Regions from separate parts of the Streptomyces sp. NPDC057287 genome, predicted to be linked through region 1. Evidence: riboswitches for the same ligand, from Rfam matches in the RefSeq annotation. Region 1 holds a riboswitch; the other holds the start of a gene.

What was found. Region 1 has a riboswitch for S-adenosylmethionine ahead of ACFUNE_RS16290 (aminotransferase class V-fold PLP-dependent enzyme). Riboswitches for the same ligand answer to the same signal wherever they lie in the genome.
Region 2: it holds a riboswitch for S-adenosylmethionine, as region 1 does, so the genes downstream of both, thrC (threonine synthase) here and ACFUNE_RS16290 (aminotransferase class V-fold PLP-dependent enzyme) in region 1, are expected to answer to the same signal.

The regions. Positions count from the first base shown of each region.
Region 1 is NZ_JBHUYV010000007.1:246,333-249,694, forward strand. Features, by position in the region: gene ACFUNE_RS16280 (cytochrome bc complex cytochrome b subunit) at 1-176, shown strand, start outside; gene trpD (anthranilate phosphoribosyltransferase) at 300-1,364, shown strand; SAM riboswitch class IV at 1,450-1,567, shown strand; gene ACFUNE_RS16290 (aminotransferase class V-fold PLP-dependent enzyme) at 1,747-3,123, shown strand; gene ACFUNE_RS16295 (Lrp/AsnC family transcriptional regulator) at 3,272-3,362, opposite strand, start outside.
Region 2 is NZ_JBHUYV010000006.1:51,616-54,977, reverse strand. Features, by position in the region: gene ACFUNE_RS13125 (MoaD/ThiS family protein) at 1-183, opposite strand, end outside; gene thrC (threonine synthase) at 212-1,510, opposite strand; SAM riboswitch class I at 1,529-1,656, opposite strand; gene ACFUNE_RS13115 (glucosyl-3-phosphoglycerate synthase) at 1,810-2,760, shown strand; gene ACFUNE_RS13110 (trehalose-6-phosphate synthase) at 2,831-3,362, shown strand, end outside.

The DNA of each region.
Region 1 (3,362 bases):
ACAAGCCGGTCGAGATCGGCCCGACGGTCGACGAGAACGGCGTCGAGCGCAAGCCGTCGGCGCTCCAGAAGGTGCGGGCCAGGCTCAGCAGGAGCTACTACGGCGAGGACAACCAGATCGCCAAGCCCACCGCCGAGGAGTACAAGGAGATCACCAGCGGCCACGGCCACCACTGATCACCTCAGCTGAACGCCACAGCGGGAGCCCCGTCCATCCGATGGACGGGGCTCTTCGCTGTCCCCGGGGCTGGATAGGGTGGAGGCATCCTTGTACCGGCTGTGGACCCCCAGGAGCGGACCATGAACGTTGTGACCCCGGACGGCGGCGACAGCGTGGCGGCCCCTACCTGGCCCGGCGTGCTGACCCCCCTCCTGCGCGGCCAGGACCTGAGCGAGGACGACACCGCCTGGGCCATGGACCGCATCATGAGCGGCGAGGCCACGGACGTGCAGATCGCCGGCTTCGCGGTCGCCCTGCGCGCCAAGGGGGAGACCGTCCGCGAGGTCACCGGACTCGTCCGCGCCATGTACGAGCACGCCCACACCATCACCGTGCCCGGCCGTACGGTCGACATCGTGGGGACCGGTGGCGACATGGCCAAGACGGTCAACATCTCCACCATGTCCGCGATCGTCGTCGCGGGGACGGGCGCGAAGGTCGTCAAGCACGGCAACCGGGCCTCCTCCTCGGCGAGCGGGGCCTCCGACGTCCTGGAGAAGCTGGGCGTCAATCTCGATCTGACACCGCAGCGCGTCGTCGCCGTGGCCGAGGAAGCGGGCATCACCTTCTGCTTCGCCGTGAAGTTCCACCCGGCCCTGCGCTACGCGGCCAGGGCGCGCAAGGAGCTCGGCACGCAGACCACCTTCAACATCCTGGGCCCGCTCACCAACCCCGCCCGCGTGCGCTCCCAGGCCATCGGGGTCGCCGACGTGAAGATGGCGCCCATCGTCGCGGGCGTGCTGGCGGCCCGGGGGAACTCGGCGCTCGTCTTCCGGGGTGACGACGGCCTGGACGAGCTGACCACCACGGCGACCTCGCGGGTCTGGATCGTCCGCGACGGCGCCGTCCGCGAGGAGCCCTTCGACCCGCGCGACGTCGGCCTGGACCTGGTCCCCGTCGAGGCCCTGCGCGGCGCGGACGCCTCCTACAACGCGGATGTCGCGCGTCGGCTGCTCGACGGGGAGAGGGGCCCCGTACGTGACGCGGTGCTGCTCAACACCGCCGCCGCGCTGGTCGCCCTGGACCCGGGCGAGGGCACGCTGAACGAGCAGCTCGCGGCCGGGATCGCACGGGCCGCGGAGTCGGTCGACTCGGGCGCGGCCAAGCGCGCTCTGGAGCGCTGGGTGGCGGCCAGCAACGCCTGAGGGGCGCACGCTGTGAGCAAGGGCGCAGTCCGGATCGCGGACTGCGCCCTTGCGCGTCGTCAGGGGTATGGCAAGATGCTGGTCAGGTCATGAGTGACAGCGACTACGGCCCCGGCCCGCTGTCCGGCAACCCTCCGTCCGTGGCGGGGTGCCCCGGGTGAAGACCAGGCCGCAGGCAGCGAGGTCTGTGGCAAGCGCGGGCCCCTCGGCATCGTTGTATGCCACCCCTTGGGGTCCTGGTCCCAGGGAGCCTCTTGTGAGCAAGCGAATGCGATAGGGCTCGACGCCCTCCTCCGCGCACCCAATTCTTCTGTTCCCGCGCTGCTGCGTCCTGTCGGACCGCCGGCGCGAGGATTTCGCCTGCCTCTCACGGGAGTTCGCCATGTCTGTCTCCACCGCTGCCGTCGACCAGTCGGTTTGTGCCCCGCTGCCGGTTCTGGGATCTGATGTCATCGTTCCGCTCGTTACGGGCGGAGATGTCACCTACGCCGCCCTCGACTACGCGGCCAGCGCCCCGGCCCTCCAGCGGGTGTGGGACGACGTGGCCGCCTACGCCCCGTACTACGGCAGCGTGCACCGCGGCGCCGGCTACCTCTCGCAGCTCTCCACCGACCTGTTCGAGGGCAGCCGCGTGACCGTCGCGGAGTTCCTCGGCTGCCGGGCCGACGACCAGGTGGTCTTCACCCGCTCCACGACCGACTCCCTCAACCTGCTGGCCGCCGCGCTGCCCGCCGACTGCCAGGTGTTCGTGTTCGAGACCGAGCACCACGCCTCGCTGCTGCCCTGGCGCGACGCCCGGGTGACCTGCCTCGACGCTCCGCGCACCCCGGACCAGGCGGTCGCCACCCTGGAGCGGGCACTGGCCGCACGTGACCCGCACGGGCCCGCGCTGGTCTGCGTCACGGGCGCGTCCAACGTCACCGGTGAGCTGTGGCCGGTGAGGGAACTGGCCGCCGCCGCCCACGCCCACGGCGCGAGGATCGTGCTCGACGCGGCGCAGCTGGCGCCCCACCACCCGGTGGACATCGCCGACCTGGACGTCGACTGGGTCGCCTTCTCGGGGCACAAGCTGTACGCCCCCTTCGGCTCGGGTGTGCTCGCCGGCCGGGCCGACTGGCTGGTGGCCGCGGAGCCGTACCTCGCCGGTGGCGGCGCCTCGCGCAAGGTCGCCCGGCGCACCGACGGCGGTGTGGACGTCGAGTGGCACACCACCGCGGCCCGGCACGAGGCCGGGTCGCCCAACGTCATCGGCGTGTACTCCATCGCCGCCGCCTGCAAGGCCCTGACCGAGGAGGGCTTCGACCGGCTGGTCGCGCGGGAGCAGCGGCTCGTGACCCGCGTCCGCGAGGGTCTGGCCGGTGTCCCGGAGGTCAAGGTGCTCTCGCTGTTCGGCGACGACGCCCCGAGGGTCGGCGTCATCTCCTTCGTGGTCGAGGGATGGAACAGCTCGCACTTCGCCGCGGCGCTCTCCGCCGAGTACGGCATCGGGGTGCGCGACGGACTCTTCTGCGCCCACCCGCTGGTGCGGACCCTGCTGGGCAGCGAGCCGCAGGACCCGGGCGAGTGCGGTGCTCCGGAGGCCGCGCCGGGGGAGAGGTCCCTCAACGCCATCCGGGTGAGCTTCGGCGCCGGCACACCGGACGAGCACATCGAGCGGTTCCTCGGAGCCGTCCGGGAGCTGGTCGGCAAGGGCGCGCGCTGGACCTACCGCACCGAGGAGGGCCGCTGCGTGCCCGACCGGGGTGCCGCACAGGTCTGAGGTGGGCGGATACGGCTCCGGCCGGCCCCGGGAGACGCTTCCCGGGGCCGGCCGGAGCCGTATGCGTACAGGGTCCTTCGTTCGGACCGGGCCGGATCAGGGGGCGGTGCCAGGGCCCGTGAGCCCGGCGTGATCCGGAGGAGGGGCCCTAGCCGTCCAGACCGATGGCGAAGGCCGCCTCGAGGTCGTGCTGCGAGTAGGTGCGGAACGCCACGTGGGTGTCCGTGGCCTCCACGCCC
Region 2 (3,362 bases), on a different contig from region 1:
GACGTACACGTTGACGAAGCGGCGCAGCTTGCCCTGGTCGTCGAGGACGCGGGCGCCGATGCCCGGGTGGTTCTGCTCCAGGGACGCGATGACCTCGGAGAGGATCGCGCCCTCGGCCGAGACCTCGGCCTGACCGTCCGTGTAGGTGCGGAGGATGGTGGGGATACGGACCTTGACGCTCATGTGGGTGCCTTCCTTCGGTCTCGGGTGGTCAGTTGGCGGCGGCGAGGCCCGCGTCGCGGAACGCGTCCAGGCTGGGCCGGATCGTCGCCGACAGGCCGGTCGTGGGGGCGACCGCGTCGAGCGTCTTCAGGCCGTCGCCGGTGTTCAGGACGACGGTGGTCAGGGACGGGTCGAGCAGACCGGCGTCGATCAGCTTCTTCGTCACGCCGACCGTCACCCCGCCCGCCGTCTCCGCGAAGATGCCCTCGGTGCGGGCCAGCAGCTTGATCGCGTCGACGACCTGCTCGTCGTTGACGTCCTCGACGGCACCGCCGGTGCGCCGGGCGATGTCCAGGACGTACGGGCCGTCGGCCGGGTTGCCGATCGCCAGGGACTTGGCGATGGTCTTCGGCTTCTGGGGCCGCACGACGTCGTGACCGGCCTTGAAGGCGGTGGAGACCGGGGAGCAGCCCTCGGCCTGGGCGCCGAAGATCTTGTACGGCTTGTCCTCGACGAGGCCGAGCTTGATCAGCTCCTGCAGCCCCTTGTCGATCTTCGTGAGCTGCGAGCCGGACGCGATCGGGATGACCAGCTGGTCGGGCAGCTGCCAGCCGAGCTGCTCGCAGATCTCGTACGCCAGGGTCTTGGAACCCTCGCCGTAGTACGGCCGCAGGTTGACGTTGACGAAGCCCCAGCCCTCGCCGAGCGGGTCGCCGATGAGCTCCGAGCAGAAGCGGTTGACGTCGTCGTAATTGCCCTCGATGCCGACCAGCTCGCCGCCGTACACCGCGGCCATGACGACCTTGCCCTGCTCCAGGTCGTGCGGGATGAACACGCACGAGCGGAAGCCGGCGCGGGCGGCGGCGGCACCCACGGCACCGGCGAGGTTGCCGGTGGAGGAGCAGGAGAGGGTGGTGAATCCGAAGGCGCGGGCGGCCTCGACGGCGATGGCGACGACACGGTCCTTGAAGGAGTGCGTCGGGTTGCCGGAGTCGTCCTTGACGTACAGGCCGCCGGTCACGCCCAGCTCGCGGGCGAGGTTGTCGGCCTTGACCAGCTTGGTGAAGCCGGGGTTGATGTTGGGCTTGTCCGCGACGTCGGAGGGGACCGGCAGCAGCGGCGCGTAGCGCCAGATGTTGTTCGGACCCTCGGCGATGCGCTTCTTCAGCTCTTCGGGGGAGCCGCTCGGCAGGTCGTAAGCCACTTCGAGCGGCCCGAAACAGGACGCGCAGGCGAAAATGGGGCCGAGTTCGAACCGCTCGCCGCATTCGCGGCAGGAAAGCGCCGCGGCGGGACCGAGGTCCACGGCGGAAGAATCGGTGTTTGCTGCAACTGTCTGGACGGCCATGATGGCGGAGGCCCTTTCTCCTCATCTTCCTTGCGACGTATTTCGCCACAAGACGGAATTGGCACCTTCCCCACCGTGACCTCGCGGTCGGCAGGAGGGTTGCCGGGACTTCAACGGGCCGTTCCCTCAGTCCCTCTGGATGAGCGCTGTGGCACCGGACCATGGATCCGGGCGTTTATTCGCGGACCGACCCCGACATGCGAGGGTCATCCGCGTTGTTCAAGACTGTAACCGAAGCACCGGACGGTTGAGATAGTCGTCCGAACCGCGAGATGGATCACATACAGGGAGTATCGACCGTGCTGGAAGAGGTGGAACGCTGGCTGACCAGGCGTTCCTGGTCAGCTGCCGACCGCCCGCTGGACCGCCTCACGGCCGCGCGGGCGAGGGATCCGCACCGTTCCCGGGTGAGCGTCGTCCTGCCCGCGCTGAACGAGGAGGCGACCGTCGGCGCGATCGTCGCCGAGATCCGGCGCGAGCTGATGGAGAAGGTCCAGCTCGTGGACGAACTGGTGGTGATCGACTCCGGATCCACCGACGCCACCGCCGAGCAGGCGCGGCGGGCCGGCGCGCGGGTCGTGCACCGGGACGCGATCCTCTCCCGGATCCCCGCCCTGCCCGGCAAGGGCGAGGTCCTGTGGCGCTCGCTGCTGGTGACCAGCGGCGAGATCGTCTGCTTCGTCGACGCGGACCTCAAGGACTTCTCCGCGGACTTCGTCTCCGGGATCGTCGGGCCGCTGCTGACCGACCCCTCGGTACACTTCGTCAAGGCCATGTACGACCGGCCGCTCGGCGAAGCAGCAGGTCAGGGCGGCCGGGTGACCGAGCTGGTGGCCCGCCCGCTGCTCAACCTCCACTGGCCCCGGCTGGCCGGCTTCGTCCAGCCCCTGGGCGGCGAGTACGCGGTCCGGCGCTCCCTGCTGGAGCAGCTGCCCTTCCCCGTCGGTTACGGAGTGGAGCTGGGCCTGCTCGTCGACGCACTGCACACGGTGGGCCTGGACGCGCTGGCCCAGGTGGACGTCGGCGTGCGCAAACACCGCCACCAGGACGGCCAGGCCCTCGGCCGGATGGCGGCGGCGATCTACCGCACGGCGCAGCTGCGGCTGTCCCGGGGACCGCTCGTCCGGCCGGAGATCACCCAGTTCGAGCGGGGCCCCGGCGGTTTCGTCCCGCGTACCCACGCGGTGGACACGGAGGAACGGCCACCGATGCGGGAGATCGCGGAGTACGCCTCGCGCGACGCGGCGTAACGGTTCTTCCCGCACGGCTCCACACCCGCTTCACGTTTGGAGGCTTCCCGGACGGGCTAGGTTCGGGTACATGGTCTCCGAGCACGCTGCCCAGGTCCTCGTCGCGTCCAATCGCGGCCCGGTGTCGTACGCCCTGCGGGAGGACGGCACGCTCGACTCGAAGCGGGGCGGTGGCGGGCTCGTCTCCGGCCTCAGCGCCGTCGACGACAAGCTGTGGGTGTGCGCGGCCCTCAGCGACGGCGACCGCGAGGCCGTCCGGCAGGGCGTCTCCGAGCCCGGCGTCCGGATGCTCGACATCGACGCCGGGGTCCACGCCGACGCGTACAACGGCATCGCGAACTCGGTGCTCTGGTTCGTCCACCACATGATCTACCAGACGCCCGTGGAGCCCGTCTTCGACGCGGAGTTCCGCCGCCAGTGGGCCTCCTACGAGACCTACAACCGGGCCTTCGCCGAGGCGCTCGCCGAGGAGGCTGCCGAGGGCGCCGCGGTCCTCGTGCAGGACTACCACCTCTCGCTGGTCCCCGGCATACTGCGCGAGCTCCGCCCCGACCTGCGCATCGGGCACTTCTCGCACACCCCCTGGGCCCCCGTCGACTACT